3 regions of the Marinilactibacillus sp. 15R genome follow, and region 1 is predicted to be linked to each of the others. Evidence: predicted binding sites of a transcription regulator. Region 1 holds the regulator's gene; each other region holds the start of a gene.
The links. Region 1 encodes NrdR, which represses ribonucleotide reductase genes. Its sites were predicted from a motif close to ACACNATATATNGTGT; they were not measured.
Positions count from the first base shown of each region.

Region 2: nrdH (glutaredoxin-like protein NrdH) is a predicted target of NrdR. The motif match lies at 2,769-2,784, and genes of this name have one in related genera.
Region 3: nrdJ (ribonucleoside-triphosphate reductase, adenosylcobalamin-dependent) is a predicted target of NrdR. The motif match lies at 3,238-3,253, and genes of this name have one in related genera.

Region 1 is NZ_CP017761.1:1,519,291-1,526,707, reverse strand. Features, by position in the region: gene dnaI (primosomal protein DnaI) at 1-687, opposite strand, end outside; gene BKP56_RS07555 (replication initiation and membrane attachment family protein) at 687-2,111, opposite strand; gene nrdR (transcriptional regulator NrdR) at 2,150-2,614, opposite strand; gene coaE (dephospho-CoA kinase) at 2,676-3,281, opposite strand; gene mutM (DNA-formamidopyrimidine glycosylase) at 3,324-4,163, opposite strand; gene polA (DNA polymerase I) at 4,239-6,902, opposite strand; gene murC (UDP-N-acetylmuramate--L-alanine ligase) at 7,068-7,417, opposite strand, start outside.
Region 2 is NZ_CP017761.1:72,273-79,689, reverse strand. Features, by position in the region: gene tmk (dTMP kinase) at 54-710, shown strand; gene BKP56_RS00355 (cyclic-di-AMP receptor) at 726-1,055, shown strand; gene holB (DNA polymerase III subunit delta') at 1,074-2,057, shown strand; gene BKP56_RS00345 (initiation-control protein YabA) at 2,265-2,609, shown strand; gene nrdH (glutaredoxin-like protein NrdH) at 3,024-3,257, shown strand; gene nrdI (class Ib ribonucleoside-diphosphate reductase assembly flavoprotein NrdI) at 3,262-3,633, shown strand; gene nrdE (class 1b ribonucleoside-diphosphate reductase subunit alpha) at 3,620-5,806, shown strand; gene nrdF (class 1b ribonucleoside-diphosphate reductase subunit beta) at 5,925-6,884, shown strand; gene nrdD (anaerobic ribonucleoside-triphosphate reductase) at 7,001-7,417, shown strand, end outside.
Region 3 is NZ_CP017761.1:132,450-139,866, reverse strand. Features, by position in the region: gene BKP56_RS00625 (IS30 family transposase) at 1-139, opposite strand, end outside; gene BKP56_RS00620 (DUF4430 domain-containing protein) at 247-639, opposite strand; gene nrdJ (ribonucleoside-triphosphate reductase, adenosylcobalamin-dependent) at 945-3,209, opposite strand; gene glmS (glutamine--fructose-6-phosphate transaminase (isomerizing)) at 3,485-5,293, opposite strand; gene BKP56_RS00605 (PTS mannitol transporter subunit IICB) at 5,723-7,183, shown strand; gene BKP56_RS00600 (BglG family transcription antiterminator) at 7,307-7,417, shown strand, end outside.

The DNA.
Region 1 (7,417 bases):
TCCTATATCATCAATCATTAAGATTTTTGCCTTTTTGAAGACCGTCAGCTTTTCTTCTGTTGTATTTTGTCCTATAGAGTTTTTCATTTCAACAGCAAAACTAGGAAAGTGTACCAACGTAGAAGGATATCCCTGTTCAGAAAGTTCATGTGCAATCGCTCCAAGCAGGAAAGTCTTGCCTACACCAAACTTTCCATATAGATAAAGACCTTGTTGGAATTCATCCGGATTTTCAAGATACTGATCAATAAAGTCGTACGCTCTTTCCACAGCCTCATTTCTGCCAGGAGTACTCTCAAAATGATCAATACTGAAATTTTTTATGTCTTTTGGCATATACATAGAGTGAATCCTTTTATTGATCGCTGTTTGTTTCTGACGATTTGTCAAATCAGTAGAAGGTTCATATGTCACATCTATACGCTTATTATTTATTAAAAGTTTCGGAACATACCCCGGCATGAGTTCTCCACTTTGAGCGGCAGCTTTCTTTTTTTCAACCACAAATTCATAGAGCTTAGCTGCACTTCGCTCAATAGCTTCTTTATCAAGGATTTCACTATTTTCCGCTAAGAATTTTCTTACATCTGGATCTTTAAAAACCTCATTGCGAATGATTTCTTCGTATCTTTCAGTCATTTTGTTTGAATTCATCATGCTATCTAACTGTTTGCGAATACTTTCCACTACTCACCACCGCCTTTCTTACGGTTACGGATACGTTCCAATCGTTTCCTGAATTCTTCTTGTTTCTCTTTATCGACTTCTTCGCCTTTATTTTCTTCTGTAGCCCATTCAGGTAAAGTCTCATTTTTGATGTAAGTTTTTTTACTTTTAGATTGTGACGCATAAGTGTTTTGTCTTGTACGCTTAGCTTCTCTGGTTTGAGTATACAATTGTTTTACTTTCTGCAGTGCATCTTCAGGTGAGGCTATGCCGCTAATCGCCCAATCATTAGCCACTTTAAGTGCCAGACTCTTTTCTAATACTGGAGCATTTTTCCCGATTAAAACATAATTAATCAAGATATTGATAACCGATGTCGGAAGAGAAGAGTGTTCTACCAACTCTTTAATTACATAAAGTTCATTACTTGAAACAAATCCGCCCTTCTGCGATTTGATTGAACTAAGATATTCTCCTGGCTTCACTTCTTCAGCATGCAGAATTACTTCAATCTCATGATCATTAAAACCAGTTTGACTCAAACGATAGCGACGATTAGTTTGTTTTGTTTGTTCTGCCTTTATCGTTTGATCAATATTATCAGTTAATTGTACTTTATTTGCTTGTTTTCGATGGAAGTCTTGCTGAACCTCTTGAGACAACTTATTTTTATTTACAATTGAAGATTCTATATCAGTTGCTTGAAGTACGTATTTTTGAAGTTCCATTTCATTCAATCCATACATTTCATGTAACGAAAGAATCAGTTCTTTGATTTCTTTATTAATCGACTTTTTATCAATAAAATGACTATTCAATCCTTCAATAAAGAAGGACCAGTCGAAATCACTTTGTTTAACTACTTCTTTAGCTGCAGAGAATGAATTAGCTTCAGTGAAATTATTTTCCAGATCAGCTGCAGTCAGCTGATTATGCTTTTGAATATTGAAATGATACACATCTAAAAAAGATTTAGTAATCTCTTCAAACTCTTCTTCAAGTGGTTCTCTGCTGGTAAACTGTTCTCTGATGTCTTTAAACATTTTTTCTCCAACTTTTTCAAACAAAATCAGTTTCATCATATGATCATTGAAAAATTGAGCAGCTGTTAATGGAGGCTTTAATTCAAGTAAATACTGATCTGATTCTTTCTTGCTTTTATAGACATTCAACAATCCAAGGCCTTCCAAGCGAACTCGTGCCTGATACAATTCAGGTATACCCATATCAAGTATAGTCAACAACTCTGATAACGGTTTTCCACTAGTCCACTCCGCACTACTTTGTAAAGACTCTTTTAAGAGCATATAAAGTGCATATGCAGCGTTACCGATCAGAGGCTGATATATAGTTGTTAACACTCTGACATCCTGGTCAGAAAGGGGATGAGACTGTCTTAATAAAAAATAATCTTTTGGTTTTACATGCTGCCATGGATAATTCACTTTTTCATTCCCCTTTCATTCCAGTTAGTTTTATCCATTTAGTGATCTTTTCGTTTTTTTTCTAATTCCTGCATTTCTTTCATAAATACTTCTATGTCTTTGAATTGTCTGTATACACTAGCAAATCTTATATATGCAACATCATCTAAATCAGCTAATTCTTCCATTACATACTCACCGATTTTCGTTGAACGTATTTCACTATCACCATGATCTCTGATTTTGTATTCTACACGATTAACAATTCTTTCTTGTTCTTCAGCAGTAACAGGACGCTTTTCAAAAGCTCTTCTCAAACCACGCAACAGCTTTTCACGGCTAAATTCTTCACGTGTTCCATTTTTCTTGACAACCAGTATAGGTGGTTGTTCTAGTCTCTCAAATGTTGTAAATCGGAATCCGCATTTCTCGCATTCTCGACGTCTACGAATAGCTTTATTATCATCAGCAGGTCGACTATCAACGACTCTACTTCCGTTATTTTGGCAGCGAGGACATTGCACAATCATCAGTCCTTTTCTTATAATCTATCTGATTTTTAGTTATATTTATTATACCATAGCTTTATTCGCTGTAATACCCTTTACTAATGAGCCACTTAACGACTTGTGCTTCGGTTTCCTCTATTGTTCCTTCATTATAAATAACAATGTCTGCCATTTTGATTTTCTCGGATAAAGGTATTTGAGACGCAATTCTCATTTTTGCTTCTTCTGGTGTAAAGTCATTTCGTTTCATTAACCTTTTCAACTGAGTTTCCTCATTGACAGCTACAACCATTATTTCATCTACTTCATTTTCATAATGGGCTTCAATCAATAAAGGGATATCTAAAATAATCAAAGATTCATTTTGATCAATTAACTTATTTTTTTCTGATACAATCCATTCTCGAATATGATGGACTAGACATTGATCTAATTGATTTCTTTTTTTCGCATCATTAAATATGATCTGACCTAATTTAACTCTATCAAGGTATCCAGATTCTAAAAGTATCTGCTCTCCAAAAATTTTGACTACTTCTTCTAAACCCTTAGTTCCAGGATCTAAAATTTTTCTTGCTCCAACATCAGCATCCACAATTTTAAAGTTATACTTTTTGAAAATCTGGCTGACCGTTGATTTTCCACTAGCTATTCCGCCTGTTAGTCCTAATATATGTGTCATTATCCTCTTCCTTTTGTGTAAATTGGTTTTAACATAAGCTACTTATCTTTCACTTGGCATTTTCTGACAATTAGGACAAAAATGCGTTCCTCTTTGGGCAATTTTTGTTTTTTCAATGATTGTTTGACACCTAACACATTCTAGACCTGTTCTACCATATACCTTAAGACTAGTCTGATAGGTTCCTAATTCTCCAAAAACATTTTCATACGTGCGAATCGTTGTTCCTCCAGCTTTCACTGCTTTATCTATAACTTTTAAAACTGAATGAGTCAATCTGGATATTTCTACTTCCGAGAGCGTATTGGTTATACGAGAGGGATTTATTTTTGCATCGAACAAAATTTCATCTGCGTATATATTACCAATTCCGGCTATAACAGATTGATCTAATAGTGTAGCTTTTATCGCCTTTTTTCTTTTTTTCAATTCCTGACCCAAGGTTTCAATTGTCAAAGCTTCTTTTATCGGTTCTGGTCCTAGTTTAATCAATGAAGGATGCTTAAAAACTACTTCGTGAGAGACCAGAGACATTCTTCCAAATTTTCTTACATCCAAATATCTCAATTCTTCTCCACTATCCAACTTGAAAATAACATGCGTATACTTTGAGATAGGCGTATCTTTTTTTTCAAGTCTATATTTACCTTCCATTCTAAGATGAGAAATTAGAACAAAATCTGTTAGGTTAAATAACAAAAATTTACCTCTACGATCAATGGAATGAATTTTTTGACCTTGTATATCTTTTTTAAACTCACTGATCTCTTTAGGTTCTGCTATAATCCGTTCCCAAAAAACAATAACTTCAGTGATTTGCTTGCCTTTTAATAAACGTTCAAGACCTCTTCTAACGCTTTCTACTTCTGGTAATTCAGGCACTTGTTTCTTCCTTTCATTTTCCCTTTATACAGGCAAAAAAGCGAGAAAATTCCCGCTTCTTAGTCTTAATATTTTTTATTTTGCTTCATACCAACTTTTACCCCAACTACTTTCAACTTTTAAAGGAACCGATAGTTCAACTGCATTTTCCATTACTTCTTTAACAAGTTTTTCCAGCACTGGAATTTCTTCTTCTGGTGCTTCAAAAATCAGTTCATCATGTACTTGAAGGAGCATAGTCGCTTCCATGCCTTCATCTTTAATTCGCTTAGCCATATCGATCATTGCTACTTTCAAAATATCTGCAGCGCTTCCTTGTATTGGTGTGTTCATAGCTGTCCGCTCTGCAAAAGTTCTTAAATTAAAGTTTCTTGAATTGATATCTGGAAGATAACGTCTTCGGTGAAATAATGTTTCAACAAATCCTTTATCTTTTGCTTCCCTAATAATATCATCGATGAACGATTTAACTCCTGGAAAACGATTGAAATACGTGTCAATATATTCTTGTGCTTCTTTTCGGGTAATGTTCAGACTCTGTGAAAGACCATAGTCACTAATTCCGTATACAATACCAAAGTTAACTGCTTTAGCGTCTCTTCTCATATTAGCTGTTACTTTGCTAGAATCTTCCAAGTCAAATACTCTCATAGCTGTACTAGTATGAATATCCTGTTCATCTATAAATGCTTGTTTTAAATGCTCATCGTCAGAAATGTGTGCTAAAACACGTAGTTCTATTTGAGAATAATCAGAAGCAAAAATTTTCCATCCTTCTTTTCTAGGAATAAAAGCTTCTCTAATTTTACGTCCTTCTTCTAATCTAACCGGAATATTCTGTAAATTTGGATCGACTGAACTTAGTCTTCCAGTTCTAGCTACAGTCTGTAAATAACGTGTATGGATTCTTTTCGTTTCAGTGTTGATTACTTTGAGCAATCCTTCAATATAAGTGGATTGTATCTTAGCAATCTGTCTATATTGTAGAATAAATTCTACTATCGGAGCTTGATCCTTTAATTTTTCCAAAACATCTTGAGCCGTAGAATAGCCTGTCTTTGTTTTTTTTATGACGGGATAACCCATTTTTTCAAATAATACAATTCCTAACTGCTTAGGAGAATTAATATTAAATTCTTCTCCTGCTTCTTGATAGATTCTTGTTTCAATCGTATTTAAAGTTTCAGCAAATTCTGCTTTCATTTTCTCAAGACGTTTTGCATCTACAGTGATTCCTTGAATTTCCATTTCTGCTAAGACGATTGCTAATGGAATTTCCATTTCTTTCAATAAATTCTCTTGTTCGTTTTCTACTAGCTGTTCATTCATCTGATTTGATAATGAGTAAATCGCACGAACTTTATGGGCGATGTGGTCTCGCATTAATTCAAGATTTTCAGGAACCTGTTTCTTTTTCCCTTTCCCATAAACAACTTCATCAGGTGACAATCCTTTATAACCGTGTTTATTTGCTATATCAGCAACATCCCCACTACTACTATCTTCTGCAGTAAGTAGATATGAAGCTAATAATATATCAAACGTTGCTCCATTCAGTTTTGCACCTTTCCTGTTCAGTGCTACATAAGTTCTTTTAGCATCATAAAGCGTTTTGCTGATTTCTTCGGATTCGATCCATTTTTTAAAGATTTCAGACTGGAAGGCTGTAGAAGGTTCTGCAACATAAATTTTCTGATCATTTCCCCAGCCAACAGAAACGATCTCTGAATGATGATAATTATCTCCTAACATTTCAATATAAAGTGCCATATCAGTTTTAAACATATCAGGCTTTATTTCTTTTACATATTCATAGTCAATTTTTTCAACTTCTTCTGCTAACTGTTCCATATATTCTTCTGTATCTAACTTATTCAAATGGGACTGAAAATCCATTTCTTTATAAAATGAAATAAGCTTTTCCATATTCATTCCTGTATAATCCAAGTCTTGTACCGCTATCTTGATTGGTGCTTTTATATCGATCGTAGCAAGCTTTTTGCTTAAGAAGGCCGTTTCTTTTTCATTGATTAGATTTTCTTTTCGTTTAGACTGTTTCATTCCATCTATATTTTCATAAAGTTCTTCGATAGAGTGATACTCTTTCAATAACTTGAGAGCTGTTTTCTCACCAATATTTGATACACCTGGGATATTATCTGAAGCATCTCCAGCTAACCCTTTCATATCGATGATTTGTTTAGGTTCGATTCCCATTTCTTCCATAACCGAATCTGCTGTAAATTCTTTGAGATCACTTACCCCTTTTTTCGTAATATCTACTCTAACTTTCTCAGAAGCCAACTGTGTAAGATCTCGGTCTCCAGTAAGTATGACTACATCATATCCCTCAGCTTCAGCTTGTTTGCTGAGTGTTCCGATTATATCGTCTGCTTCATAGTTTACTAATTGATACGATTGCAGCCCAAATCCTGCTAGTAAATCTTTGATAAAAGGAATCTGTTCAGCAAACTCAGCAGGCATAGTAGAACGACCGCCTTTATAGTCTTCAAAATATTCATGACGAAATGTAGTTTTACCTGCATCAAAGGCTACTAGGGCATGAGTAGGTTGCTCTTTATTGACGATTACTTCAAGCATATTATGGATTCCGTACAATGCGTTAGTATGTAATCCATTTCGATTCTTCATTCTCTCTAGCTGACTATGCAGTCCATAGAATGCACGAAAAGCTACACTATAACCATCTATTAATAATAATTTCTTTTGTTCCGACATATGCTTCGACTCCTCTTATTATCCGTTCTTTAAGACAATGTTTAGTTTATTTTAACAAAAATGAAGAATACAAAAAAGCGAACGTCTTTGGTGGAAGATATTCTTTTGAAAATAAGACCAAAAACGAAAAAACTATCCCCATAGAGATAGTTTTTTAGATTTATATTAGGTTTGAGCTTTTGATTGACTTAAGAGTATCTCAAATGCATGTTCGAACTTTTCTACATCCCCGGCACCCATAAAGACAAATACTGAACCTCGATGTTTTAACAATGGAGACATATCTTCTTCTCCTAATACCGCTAATCCTTTTTGGGTTTTCGCTAATAGATCTTCAATCGTAATATTACCTGACATTTCTCTAGCAGAAGTGAAAATTTCACAAAGATATACATAATCAGCTAAATCCAAAGATTTTCCAAAATCGCTAAGAAGTGCTACTGTACGAGTAAATGTATGTGGTTGAAAAACAGCTACAATCTCTTTATCAGGATATTTCTGACGAGCTGCATCAA
Region 2 (7,417 bases), 1.3 Mb from region 1:
CTCACGTATAATAAACTAAATAGGATAATTATTTTAGAATTGAGGAAATAAATGTGACAGGTATGTTTATTACAATAGAAGGACCAGATGGAGCGGGAAAATCTGGTTTAGTCAAACGGCTGGTTCCGACCATCCAATCCATGATCAATCATCCTCTTGTTGTAACTCGTGAGCCTGGAGGCAGTGAAATTGCTGAAGAAATTCGCAAGCTTATTTTGAATCCGGCATATTTGGCAATGGATGCTAGAACAGAAGCATTACTTTACGCAGCTAGTCGTAGACAGCATGTGGTAGAGAAAATCCTACCGGCTTTATCAAGAGGGGAAGTTGTATTATGTGACCGTTTTGTTGACAGTTCAATAGCCTACCAAGGACAAGCTAGAGGAATTGGCATGGAAAAGGTAATGGCTATAAATGAATTTGCGATAGAAGGACTAAAACCGGATATTACCCTTTATCTAGACGTAGATGCAGAAGTAGGATTAAAGAGGATTAAGGACAAAAAATCTAAAAGAACACAGGATAGACTAGAATTAGAAGCTGTGACATTTCATGAAGAAGTAAGCAAGGCCTATCATTTACTAATTGAAAAAGACCCGAATCGCTTCCGTGTTATTGATGCAAGCTTGGACCAGGATAGCGTGTACAAGAATGCACTTGATGCACTTGAAACAGCAATAGAAGAGTATAAGAATCAAGATAACGATTAAGGAAGGATGAAAAACATGAAATTGATAGTAGCGATCGTTCAAAATCAAGACAGCAAAAGACTTGCCGATGAATTTGTAGAGAAAGGCTTCCGTGCAACAAAACTATCTTCTACAGGAGGGTTTCTACGTGCCGGAAATACAACTTTTTTAATTGGAGTGGAAGACCGTAGAGTAGAAAGTGTATTAGCTCTGATTAAAGAAAATTGTTCAACTAGAAGTCAAACGATGATGAGCCCGCCTTCTTATGATTTTACATTAGAATCTGACTTGACATATCCGGTAGATATAGAAGTAGGAGGAGCAACATTATTTGTTCTTCCAATCGAACAATTCCAACAATTTTAAAGCTAGGGGAGACGTCTAATGTCTACCATTGTTAAAAAGCAAGCTAATATCCATGAATTATTTTCTAAAATGATTCAAAACCAGACTATACAGCATGCTTATTTATTTGAAGGTGTTGCTGGAGCTGGAAAAAAAGAAATGGCATTGTGGATCGCAAAAGCTCTTTTTTGTCCCAATTATTTTGAGCATAATGAGCCATGCGGCACTTGCCATCAGTGCCAGAGGATTGATACGCATCAGCATCCAGATATTATTGAAATCAAACCAGATGGATTATCAATCAAAGTAGCGCAAGTCAGAGAATTGAAAGCGGAATTTTCTAAAAGTGGAGTAGAGAGTAAAAGAAAGTTGTTTATTATCGAAGATGTTGAAAAGATGACCCAGAATGCTGCTAACAGTTTGCTGAAATTTCTGGAAGAACCCGATGGTGAAACAACAGCACTGCTTTTAACTACAGCAAAGCAGAGACTTTTGCCGACCATTCTTTCTAGATGCCAAGTCATTCATTTCCCAGTCCAGTCTCTTGAAAAAAGAATTCGGGAACTAGAAGCCAGAGGATTGACTTTGTCACAAGCTTCTTTAACTTCTAGAGTTACTCACGATGCTGATAAAGCAATCGAACTCGCAAATGATGAAGAGTTCCAGGATACAGTTAAGACTGTCTGGAATTGGTTCAAACTTTTAGCTAAGCAGGATGAACAGGCATTTATTTTTGTACAGACAGAACTGATGAGTACGGTCAAAGAGAGAGAATCTTATCAATTTGTTATTGATCTGCTGATTATTATATATCGAGATCTTCTTAATTTGACGTATTCAGATTCAGTCACATTGGCATTTTTGAATCAAGAATCCAATATGAAACAATTTGCTGCTCAGTTATCCAGCAGAAAACTAATTGAAGTTTTAGAACAACTACTTGAAGCAAAAAAGAAGCTAAATAGTAACGTAGCAGCCCAAGGTGTTTTCGAAGATATTGCATTACAGATAGTTTTTAGTTAAATTTAAAAAGAGTAAGCATATAAATACAGATAATGACTGAGATTTTATATTTTTCTTTATTGAGTGTTTGCCAATTCAATTCTAATCGTGTTATGCTATTAAAAGATACTATATCGCCAATTCAATTTTTTAACTGCTCGACCGTTTAAAATATTCAAGTCGAAATCAAACGTGAAGAAATCTGTAGAAATGAAAAAGTGGTGTACAATGAATAAAAAGGAATTACATGACACATTTTCCGAGTTGGAATCCCAAGCAGAAGCCACTCTGAAGACACTCAAGCAAGTAAAACAAGAGCTGTCTCAGTTAACCGAAGAGAACCATGCTTTGAGTATGGAGAACCAGCATTTACGAGACAGATTAGCTGAAGTCATCAAGCAGCAGTCCATTGAAAAACAAATTAGCGATACGGGAATGACTAAATCTCGAATGAATCTAGAAAAGATATATGAAGATGGATTTCATGTATGTAATCTTTTTTATGGTTCCAGAAGAGATGGAGACGAACCATGCGCATTTTGTTTGGAAGTTATTTATGGAGAGCGAAAATAAAGTAGTCAGTCGGATCAGAAAAATATATAATTTTTTAGATACTATATATAGTGGTTATCGAAAAAAACAAAAAAGTATATTATTAGTGCAACTCCTTGTACACTCTCGTTTTGCTTGTTAAATTGAGCAAAAAAAGCGAGAGTGTCTTTTTGTGTCTTGACACAACATATTGTGTTCTCGTTAAATTAATTTTCTACATACAGTGTTTTGTGCTTGAAAAAAATCTGAAGTCATGTAAAATAATAGATACGATACCAAGCGAGCTTAGCGCTGAAACAGGATGGCGAACAGTTAGCGCTAATCACTATATATAGATGAGCTCATTGGCTGAAGTAAATTAATTCACAGAGAAATTCACAAAGATATCGAACGAAATCGACGCAGTAATTTTCATTTATTTAGGAGGAAATCATCATGTCAAATAAACCAGTTATTGTCTATTCAAAACCTAATTGTATGCAATGCAACTTTACTAAAAAATATTTAGAAGATAAAGGAATCTCTTACGAAGTTAAAGATATTGCTGAAAATGAAGCAGCAATTGAAGAAGTGAAAAGCTTAGGATTTAGTTCTTTACCAGTTGTTATTGCTGAAGGACTAGAAGCATTCAACGGATTTCGTCCTGATATGCTGAATCAGTTAGCGTAGTGCCATGAAAGTAGTTTATCTTTCTTTAACTGGCCAGACAAGAAAATTCGTAAATAAACTTGGGATGGATTTGTTGGAAATAACTCCAACAAATCCTTTCATTACTATAAATGAGCCTTACATCGTCATTACTCCTACATACGATAAGGAAGTGACGGAAATTCTAAATGACTTTATTGAGACAGAACATAATGAATCTTTTCTAAAAGGAGTAGCTGGCGGAGGAAATATTAATTTTGGTCAGCTATTTGTTTTTACAGCAAAAGATCTAGCGAAAGATTATAATGTGCCTCTGCTTCACAGCTTTGAATTTCAAGGGAATGAAGTAGACGTGAAAAAATTAAAGAAAGCGGTGGATGATCTTGGCTTCAACTAGTCCAGTAAAAGAAATACCTAAAGAAGTGACGTATTTTCAATTAAACAATGAAATCAATCGACCAGTAAATAATCAAATTCCGCTTCATAAAGACCGAGAAGCGGTTAGAGCTTACTTTATTGAACATGTAAACCCTAATACTGTTAAATTCGATAGTATCAATGAAAAAATTGATTATCTGATTGAACATGATTTTATTGAAGAACCTTTTCTATCTCAATATTCAAGGTCATTTATCACTGAATTATTTGAAGATTTATATAATCAGAAATTCCGTTTTCGTTCATTTATGTCTGCGTATAAGTTCTATACTCAATATGCGCTTAAAACAAATGATGGTAATCGATTCCTAGAAAGATTTGAAGATCGTATCGGCTTTAATGCTCTGTATTTAGCAAATGGGGATGAAACACTTGCAAGAAAGATTGCAGACGAAATCATTCATCAGCGTTATCAGCCAGCGACACCGACTTTCTTGAACGCTGGAAGAAAACGACGTGGAGAATTAGTTTCTTGTTTCCTGATTCAGACGACAGATGATATGAATAGTATCGGTCGTGCGATCAATTCAGCACTTCAATTGTCTCGTATTGGTGGAGGTGTCGGGGTCAACTTGACGAACCTTAGAGCTGCCGGAGATCCAATCAAAAAAATCGAAAATGCATCCAGCGGTGTTTTACCGGTTATGAAGTTGCTGGAAGACAGCTTTAGTTATTCCAACCAGTTAGGACAAAGAAATGGTGCTGGTGCAGTATATCTGAATTTATTCCATCCGGACATTATGAGTTTTCTATCAACTAAAAAGGAAAATGCGGATGAAAAAGTTCGCGTTAAAACCCTTTCTCTAGGCGTCGTGGTACCAGATAAATTCTACGATTTGGCTGCTCGCAATGAAGATATGTATCTATTTAGCCCATATGATGTAGAAAGAATCTATGGTGAACCATTTGCTTATGTAGATATTTCTAAAGAATACGACAATATGGTCGCAAATCCCGAAATCAAGAAAACTAAAATCAAAGCTCGTGAGCTAGAAAATGAAATCTCCAAGCTGCAACAGGAATCTGGTTATCCATATGTAATCAATATTGATACAGCGAACAAGGCGAATCCGGTATACGGTACAATTACAATGAGTAACTTGTGTAGTGAAGTACTGCAAATACAAGAACCATCTATAATCAAAGATAATCAAGAATATGAATCTCTTGGTACTGATATTAGCTGTAATTTGGGGTCGACAAATGTAGTGAATTTGATGACTACTCCAGATTTCGAGGGTTCAGTGGATACAATGGTACGTGCATTGACCTATGTCACAGATCGCTCAAATATCGAAGCTGTTCCTTCTGTGAAAAATGGAAATGATAGATATCATACGATTGGTTTAGGAGCCATGGGACTGCATACATTTTTTGCACTAAATCAAATGCATTACGGATCACCTGAATCAGTAGAGTTTACAGATGCGTACTTTTTGCTGCTGAACTATTATACATTGAAAGCCAGCAATAAGATTGCAAAAGAGCGTAATCAGGTATTTTATGATTTTGATAAATCGGATTATGCAAATGGGACTTACTTTGATAACTATACAAAAGAAGATTTTAATTTTGCTTCAGAGAAAGTTGCAGCAATTTTTGAAGAACGTGGTATCAGTATTCCAACATCATCTGACTGGGATACACTTAAAGAATCTGTCCAGGAATCCGGATTATATCACCAATACCGCATGGCTGTTGCTCCAACAGGGTCAATCAGTTATGTGAATGAAACATCTGCTAGTATTCATCCTATCACCCGTTTAGTAGAAGAACGTCAAGAAAAACTGACTGGTAAAACTTATTACCCAGCACCATACTTATCAAATGAAACGATGCCTTATTATAAGAGTGCTTATGATATGGACATGCGTAAAGTCATTGATATCTATGCTGCAGCTCAAAAACATGTGGACCAGGGAATGAGTTTGACTTTGTTCATGAGGTCAGAAATTCCAGCAGGTATTTATGAATGGAAAGCAGGCAAGACAACAAAACAGACAACGCGTGATTTGAATATTTTAAGACACTACGCCCATAAAAAAGGGATTAAGTCTATCTACTATGTTCGTACGTTTACGGACGATGCAGAAGAAATCGGATCAAATGCATGTGAAAGCTGCACGATATAAGTCACGTCAAAACGTACAGGAGTAAATCCCTGAAAAGCTATATTGTTCTTTTATAGGGATTTCCTTGTATGCTGTAAATGACTCAGACAGAGCAAAGGATATGGACAAGGAGAATAAAATGACTGAAACGTATAAAGCCATTAACTGGAATCAGATCGAAGATATGGTTGATAAACTGACATGGGAAAAATTGGTAGAACAATTCTGGACTGATACTCGTATTCCATTGTCCAATGATTTGAGTGACTGGCAAAAGTTATCTTTTGATGAGAAAGATATGATTGCTAAAGTATTCGGAGGATTAACATTACTAGATACTTTACAATCTCAGGATGGGATCGAAGCATTGAAGAAGAGTATTCGTACTCAACATGAAGAAGCAGTATATAATAATATTGAGTTCATGGAATCTATGCACGCAAAAAGCTATAGTGCGATTTTTAGCACATTAAACACTAAATCTGAGATTGATCAAATTTTTGAATGGACACATTCAAATGAAATGCTTCAGAAAAAAGCTCAAATTATCAATGCGATTTATCAAGAAGGTACAAATTTACAGAAAAAAGTTGCTAGTGTTTTTTTGGAATCATTCTTGTTTTATTCTGGATTCTTTGCACCACTTCATTATTTGGGGAACAGTAAAATGACAAACGTAGCTGAGATTATCAAGCTGATCCTAAGAGATGAGTCAGTACACGGCACATACATTGGATATAAGTTTCAGATTGGCTATAATCAATTATCTGAACCTGAACAAGAAGAATTAAAAAACTGGACATATGAATTATTATTCAAGCTATATGAGAACGAAATGGAATATACAGAGTATCTATACGGTGCAATTGGCTGGACAGAACGTGTTGGGGTATTCTTAAGATACAACGCCAATAAGGCCTTACAGAATTTAGGTTTTGATCCCTTGTTTCCAGATACATCAGAAGACGTTGATCCCATTATAATGAATGGAATTTCCACAGGAACCAGCAATCATGATTTCTTCTCTCAAGTAGGGAATGGCTATCTACTGGGAATGGTTGAAACTATGGAAGATGAAGACTACGTTAAATGGTATTAGATTGATCGTGTTAACTGAAAAGTATTTCCTGCTTATGATTTTAAGCAGGATATACTTTTGATAGTGTTTGTGAAAAAACAACCAAAGGAACAAAATAATTGAGAGGGGCAGAATAAATGCAGACTACATATAAAGAAAACGAGACGATCCTACTAGAAGAGAAAGTAGAAAATAAATTAAAAGTATTAAAACAAGATGGTCGTACACAATCTTTCAATTTAAATAAAGTCCTGAGAATTTATATAGAATCAGCAAGACAGAATAATGTACAGTTGACCGATAATGAGCTAAATATAATTAAAGATAAAATAGAAGAAAAAATAGCAGTAAGAGTGTCACCTTTCATCAAAACATGTGAAATTGAACACATTTTAAAAAAGGTAATGAATGAATCAGGGCATCCAAAATTGATTATTTCGTATAATGAAGAAAAAGAAAATAAGTTAAGCGAAAGACAAAATCGGCGAGATGTAAACAAAATGATTCAAAGTTTACTAATAAAAGATAAAAGTATCGTCAATGAGAATGCAAAC
Region 3 (7,417 bases), 1.4 Mb from region 1:
CAGTCTTAAAGAAATTGATCACATCATAAACCGGCTGTTTTTTGCCCATGATCTCAATAATTCTAGAAGTCGTTACATCTGCCAAATAATATTTTTCTATGAGGATGATATCATCCATGGTAAACTGTTTGTGAGCCATACGTGTTCCTTCTTCCTTGTAGATTTGGTGGTACAAACTACTTTAAGGGAACACGTGTGGTTTTTCAAATATCTTTTTCTAGTTTAATTATAAAATTCGCGTAGTATTTAAAATTCCATCAATTCCCATGAAATCGTATCTCCATCTTCAAGAATGAATTCTTCTGCTGGCTCAGTTACCATTTCATCATTAGCCTCAAAGACCCAAAACTCATTATTGTCAACACTTTGTTCAATGCCTTCAATAGCTTCAACAAAACCATCACCCGAAACTGTAAGCTCATAATTTTCTTCCATAGCATCCATCAAGGTCGTGTCCGCCGAAACAGATAGCGAGTCATTTGCCAATTCTTCTTCGTTCGCATAAATTTGGACTGTTACTTCAGTGGCTTTTTCAGAATTAGAATTTGGGACGTTGTTTCGCCCTATAATCCATAAAATAAATGCAAGAGCTATGAGTGCTGTTGCAGTAGACAGTAAGATAGTTGTTTTCTTTTTCATAAAAATACTCCTTTATTTTTCAACACATATTTAAATTGATTTTGAATCAGAACGATTAAATATGTGTATTACTATTTGGATATAAAAGTGCAGAGAAACTAATATTTCCCTTAGCATATATAAAATTTACAAGCAGTCCTGATAAATAGCACAGAATAAAAATATTCCAAACGAAGAACGGAGTCTAAACAAGATAAACCACTAGTCCATATAATAGATCTAAGAATCTAGCATAAATTTACAAGACAAAAGTGCGAATACAATTCAAGTTTTATTTTCTCTATCCTTCTTACCCTGCTGCTTTTTTATCTGATTGGACAAACGCCTGATGAGCAAGCTTCCATATTATCCAAATCAGCATTTGTTTCATTACGCTCAAACTGATGGAGCAGGGTTGTATCAAAAGGTTTCATAGATGATTTGAGCTGTTCGTATTCTTTCTCTGTACAGGCTTCATAAGGAGCCAAAGTATAAGTTCCGCCGTCGTGGCTTAGGAATGAGACGCCGACAAATTTATCCCAGCCATCCCAAACACGCTTTTCTGCCTGAGCCCATTCACCGGGTTTAACGTCAATTGTATTGGAGGCATTGTGCTCCACGTATTCTTTCTGGAATCGGAAGTAGGTATCAAACTGTTCGTCGACCGTCGTATCTTCTTTTGTACGCTTTGAGCCACTAGCGATAGGGAAATCTATTACTACAGTTCTTGCTTGCGCAATAACATGCTCTTTAGCCAATTCGTTTTGATCATAAATATTTGCTGTACCGATTTCTGCATGAATTTTCCAACCAAGTTCTTTAGCGACTTTAACAAGTGGGTCAGTAGCGGTGATGCGGATACGACGGATATAATACGGACTGTGGCTCATATGAACACCAGGAGAGACGCCACCAGCAACTTGTGATAACGTTCCTTCAGGTTTAACAGTTGTCGCTAGTAAGGGAGCATTGACACGCAAAGCTTTGGCGTATTCATCTGCTGCATTTCGAGAAGCATCACGCAGAATGTTCATCCATTTGACTTCGTCTTCTTCAGTAGCGTTAACGAGCGCAAGCGCATCTTTCCAGCCAGTTACAGATGTACCGATGAGTCGATCACGTTGTTGTATGTCATTCCATGAATCGATTTCCAAAGGAGTTAAAGTCATACGCAGGCCAATGCGAGCAGAGAGCTCTTGAGCGCGCTTTAAATTGTCCAAGTCGAGACGGTAGGTTCCGTCTTCATTTTCTTGTACAAAAGCTTTGACATTGATTGTGGTCAAGTTACATACCCCTTTAGAATCCAAAATGATTTCGCCGCAAGGATTGACGCCTTCAGCATTAGGGCGACGACGACGAGCTTCTTCCATATTGAAGAAACCTGGCTCTCCTTCGAGCTGCATCATTTCAAATACAAGATGTAAGAAGTCCCGAGATGGTTTTTTCTCAAAAGCAATGGAGTTGTTACTCATGCGACGGTGATCCAAACCTTCACGACGATCGCCCACTGCTTTCAAGTTATCGAACCAACGAGGCTTGATTTTTGCTTTTTCCAAGAGATTGCCAATGTTTTTATGGTGTTCCAGTTGCTCTTCAGTCCAGATACCGTTTATACCATATTTAGCAAACATAGATTCATGATCATCTGCATCAAACAAGAATATTTCTGCTGTTCTTCTCACTCCGCCAACAACAACATTTGCGCCGATCAAATTACCGATGTCTAAAATATGGACCGGACGAACCTTGCCGTAGCCTTTGTCGTCAATTTCAATTGGATCTAGATACGGATCAATTTCATTTTTAAGTACTTTATTAATGCCTTCAAACATTTCTTTCAGCGGTGCAGGTCCTGATGCTGTTCCACCAAACGTCTTTAAGCGCTCACCTTCAGGTCGCACACTGTTATAGCTGATTTTAACTGTATGAATATCTTCGTTTTCTTTTTTTATTAGTAAATCTAGATACTGAGTAAGAGATTCAACCCATCCTTCCTTGGAATCTCCAACGTAAATTTTTGCATAGCCATTTTCCATTTTTACTGTTTGTGTATGTTCTAAGCGTTCCTCTACGGGGACAGGTCGGTACTCAGAATGTAAGAGGGAGGTGTTAGTGCGAATTGGATCCATCTTTTGGGCCATTTTCTTGCGTGACTTAAATCCTACGCCGGTTCCTACGAGTAAGAGATAGAAGAGTTCACCTAAATCTTCCCATTTTTCAATAGATAAGAAAGAGCAGTTAAAATTACCTAAAGCAAAATTTTCATTTACTTTTTCATTGGCATTCCCAAGCCACAAGGTTCTGCCTGAAGGGAATTGTTTCGTATTATAGATTGATTCAAAAAGCTCTTTTGCTTCTTTGCGCATTGATTCAAGATCAGTAGAATACCCAATTTTTTTTAAATGCTTATATTCAAGTGCCATATTGTATTCGATAGCGCGTTTTGCTGTTTCATGCCAATATTCTCTGCGACCTTTATCTTCGAGCCACCTTGAGTAGGTACGGCTGTAAACAAATTCTCCAAGTTCATTAAGCGGATTAGAATGTTGCGCTACGTATTCTTCTACGTAAGATGTGGGTAAAAATTCCATTATATAGCTTCCTTTCATTTTGTTTTTGACACTATATATAGTATCAAATAATTACTCAGTACACAATATATGCTATTTTATTAAATTTTTGTAATAATAAAGATTTCCCATTGACATCGCTTGACAGCGAAGGAAGAATTATATTTTATAATAGTAGGTTCTGTAAATAATTATATGAACAATTTTTTTATTAAGAACAAATGAAAAGAACCGAGAAGCATTATAAAATGCACTCTCGGTTCTTTTTAATTTTTTTGTTCTATCTAGATTGATGATTATTCAACGGTTACTGATTTTGCCAAATTACGAGGTTTATCAACATCGTTTCCACGGTGCAATGCTGTATAGTAAGCAATCAACTGTGTAGGAATAACGCTGATTAGTGGAGTCAATAGATCATGCACTTTTGGAAGGACATAAGCATCCTCTTGGCGGTCTAAGCCCTCCATAGAAATAATCATACTGTTTGCACCACGAGAAATGACTTCATGGGCGTTACCGCGAGTATGTGGTCCAGAAACTTCATCAGTAATAATTGAAATGACAGGTGTGTTATCTTCAATCAATGCAATCGTTCCATGTTTTAATTCTCCTGATGCCCAACCTTCAGCTTGAACATAAGAAACCTCTTTGAGTTTCAAAGCAGCTTCCATTACTACATAGTAGTCGATTCCTCGACCAATATAAAACGCATTCTTACTAGTGCTCAAGTGAGTAACAGACAAATGTTCGAAAACTTCATGATCGTCAATGACTGTTTCAATAGCATTTGCGATGATTCCTAGTTCATGGGCTACATCTAATGGAGAATCTACACCGTTAAATTTAGCTACACATTCTGCTAGGATAGCAAGAACAGCAATTTGAGCAGTATAGGCTTTAGTAGAAGCAACTGCGATTTCAGGACCAGCGTGTAACAATAAGGTATACTTAGCTTCACGAGACAATGTTGAACCAGGGACATTTGTAAGTGTCAATGAAGGATAACCTGCTTTATTAACTTGAACTAGTACTTGACGGCTGTCTGCTGTTTCTCCTGATTGAGATAGGAAGATAAAGAATGGTTTCTTCGTCAGTAATGGGGTGTTGTACGCAAACTCACTTGCCAAATGAACTTCAGCAGGAGTGCCGGTTATACGTTCAATCAGTTGTTTGCCGACCCAACCAGCGTTATAACTAGTTCCACATGCTACGATATAAACACGGTCACTTTCTTTAACTTCTGCTAGTATATCTTCATTGATTTCTAAGTTGCCATCTTCATTCTGGTATTGTTGAACCAGTTTACGCATGACAGCTGGTTGTTCATCGATTTCTTTGATCATATAGTATGGGTAAGTTCCTTTACCCAGATCATTTGCATCAATATGAGCAGTATAGCTGTCACGTTCAATGGTTTCACCTGCGAGGTCTTCTATCTTGATAGAATCTTTTGTTAAAGTAGCTACTTCTCCATCCATCAACTCTATGAATTGACTTGTTTCGCGAACCATTGCCATTGCATCAGAAGAAATAACATTGAAACCTTCACCAGTACCTAGTAATAGAGGAGATTTGTTTTTAGCAGCATATAAAGTATCAGGATTTTCGTTATCAACTAAAGCTAAAGCATAAGAACCCTTTAAGGTAACGATTGCTTTTTTAAATGCATCAATGGTGTCTAGTTCTTCGGATTCTACAAACCAGGCAATTAATTGAACGATTACTTCTGTGTCTGTAGTGCTATGGAAATGTACATCCGCCAAATAAGCATCTTTTACTTCTTCAAAGTTTTCGATTACACCATTATGTACAATAGTGAAACGACCACTGGTTGATTGATGAGGATGTGCGTTTTCTACACTAGGAATACCATGAGTAGCCCAGCGTGTATGGCCAATACCAGAGAAGGCGCTGATTGAGTTATCTACTTTATCACGTAAAGCAGCAATACGTCCCTTTTCTTTAAATAAATGACCTTGATTAGCTTCATCTGTAATATAGATACCCGCAGAATCATATCCCCGGTATTCTAGTGTATCTAAACCGCTTAATAAAATTTCCTTCACATCTTTATTTCCAATATATCCTACAATTCCACACATATGCTTTCCTACTTTCAATAATTTTTTGAGGTATAGACCAAAACGTAATTGGTATATACTGTTTTTTAAAAATATAATCTTGATGCATGACAATATTATAACCATTTAAGCCTGTTGTCAAACTTTAAACTAATAAGATAATAAAATTGGTATACTTGCTATTTGCAGGCTTGGTTATAGAGAGATTTACTTAACTTTCTTAAGCAAAAGAACCTAGACTTAATAAAATGAAGTCATTAGCAGTTAACTCTTTGATAAATAAAGATTTTTTGCTAACCCTTGTTTAATAGTAAGGTCCATAAAATAAATCTTGTCAATAAATCTTTGACAAAGTCAGTACTAGTATGACTAGTATTAAGTAAGCGTAGCGCTTACAATATGGGCATAAGGTTGAGCAATAAATAAACCAATAATAAAGGAGAGTATAACATGCAAGAAACAAAGAGTAGAGGTGGAAAAGCATTTATTCAACGCTTAGGTTCTTATCTAAGTGGTATGATCATGCCGAATATTGGAGCGCTGATCGCTTGGGGAATTCTTACAGCATTATTTATTCCGGATGGTTTCTTACCCAATGAAAGTCTAGCAACAATGGTAGACCCGATCATTAAATTCTTGATTCCGATATTAATCGCTTATCAAGGCGGGAGTATGGTTCATGGTCAAAGAGGAGCAGTCGTAGGGGTTATCACAGCGATGGGTGTCATTATGGGTGCACCTGATGCACCAATGTTACTGGGTGCAATGGTTGCCGGTCCGCTGGGTGGTTATGCAATTAAACTATTTGATGATTTCTTCTCAGACAAGATTCCAACAGGATTTGAGATGCTCGTCAATAACTTTTCAAGTGGGATTATCGGATTTGGATTATCATTAGCTGCATTTTTTGCAATTGGTCCTGTATTTTTGGGATTAAACAATGCAATGGCAGCTGGAGTAGACTGGATCATTGATGCTAACTTATTACCTTTCGCAAACGTATTTATTGAACCAGCGAAAGTATTGTTCTTGAACAACGCTATCAACCACGGTATCTTCACACCGCTGGGAGCACAGCAGACAACTGAAATGGGTAAATCAATCATTTACCTATTAGAAGCTAACCCTGGACCAGGTCTTGGTATCTTACTTTCATACTTGGTTTTTGGTAAAGGTTCAGCAAAATCTTCATCTGCTGGAGCGATCTTAATTCACTTCATCGGTGGGATCCACGAAATTTATTTCCCATATGTATTGATGAAACCAGCTATGTTCTTAGCAGCAATTGCCGGTGGGGTTACAGGTACATTAACAAACGTATTACTAGATGGCGCGCTTCGTGCACCAGCTTCACCAGGTTCAATACTTGCGATTCTGGCTAATACAGCTTCAGGTTCTTATGTAGGAGTTATCTTGAGTGTTATTTTTGCAGCTACAGCTTCATTCGCAGTCGGAGCACTGATTCTTAAATTAGACAAATCTGATGACGCAGAAGATGCGTTAGAAACAGCCGTTGCACAATCAAGTGCGAATAAAGCACAAGCAAAAGGTCAAGTTTCAGCAAATAATACTGGCGCGGTTGGAGCAGGAGATGCTACAGTGGGTGTTGATGCTGTAGAAAACAATCATGTCAGCAAAATCATCTTTGCCTGCGATGCAGGAATGGGTTCATCAGCGATGGGTGCTTCACTGATGAAGAAAAAAGTGAAAGAAGCTGGGTTGAATATCAGTGTAACCAATTCTTCTATTAAAAACCTGCAAGATGAAGAAGGTTTACTGGTTATTACCCAAAAAGAATTAACAGAAAGAGCAACGCAGTATACACCAAGTGCGGTACATGTTTCTGTAGATAATTTCTTGGGCAGTCCCAAATATGATGAGATCGTTCAAAAAATAAAAAATCAATCTTAATGAATAGGTCTATGTCGTAAAGGCAGAAACTCTAAGAAAACAGTGGAGAAATTCACTGTTTTCTGTGTTTTTTATAAATTAGGGTATGCAAAAATTTGAAACGAACAAAGAAAGTGAAAAGAGGTGAACGACCTGTACATCTCAAATAGAGAAAAAATAATATTAGAGCATTTATTGAATCAGAAAAATGGTGTGACAATCAAGTATCTAGCGAATCGACTAAATGTAAGTACT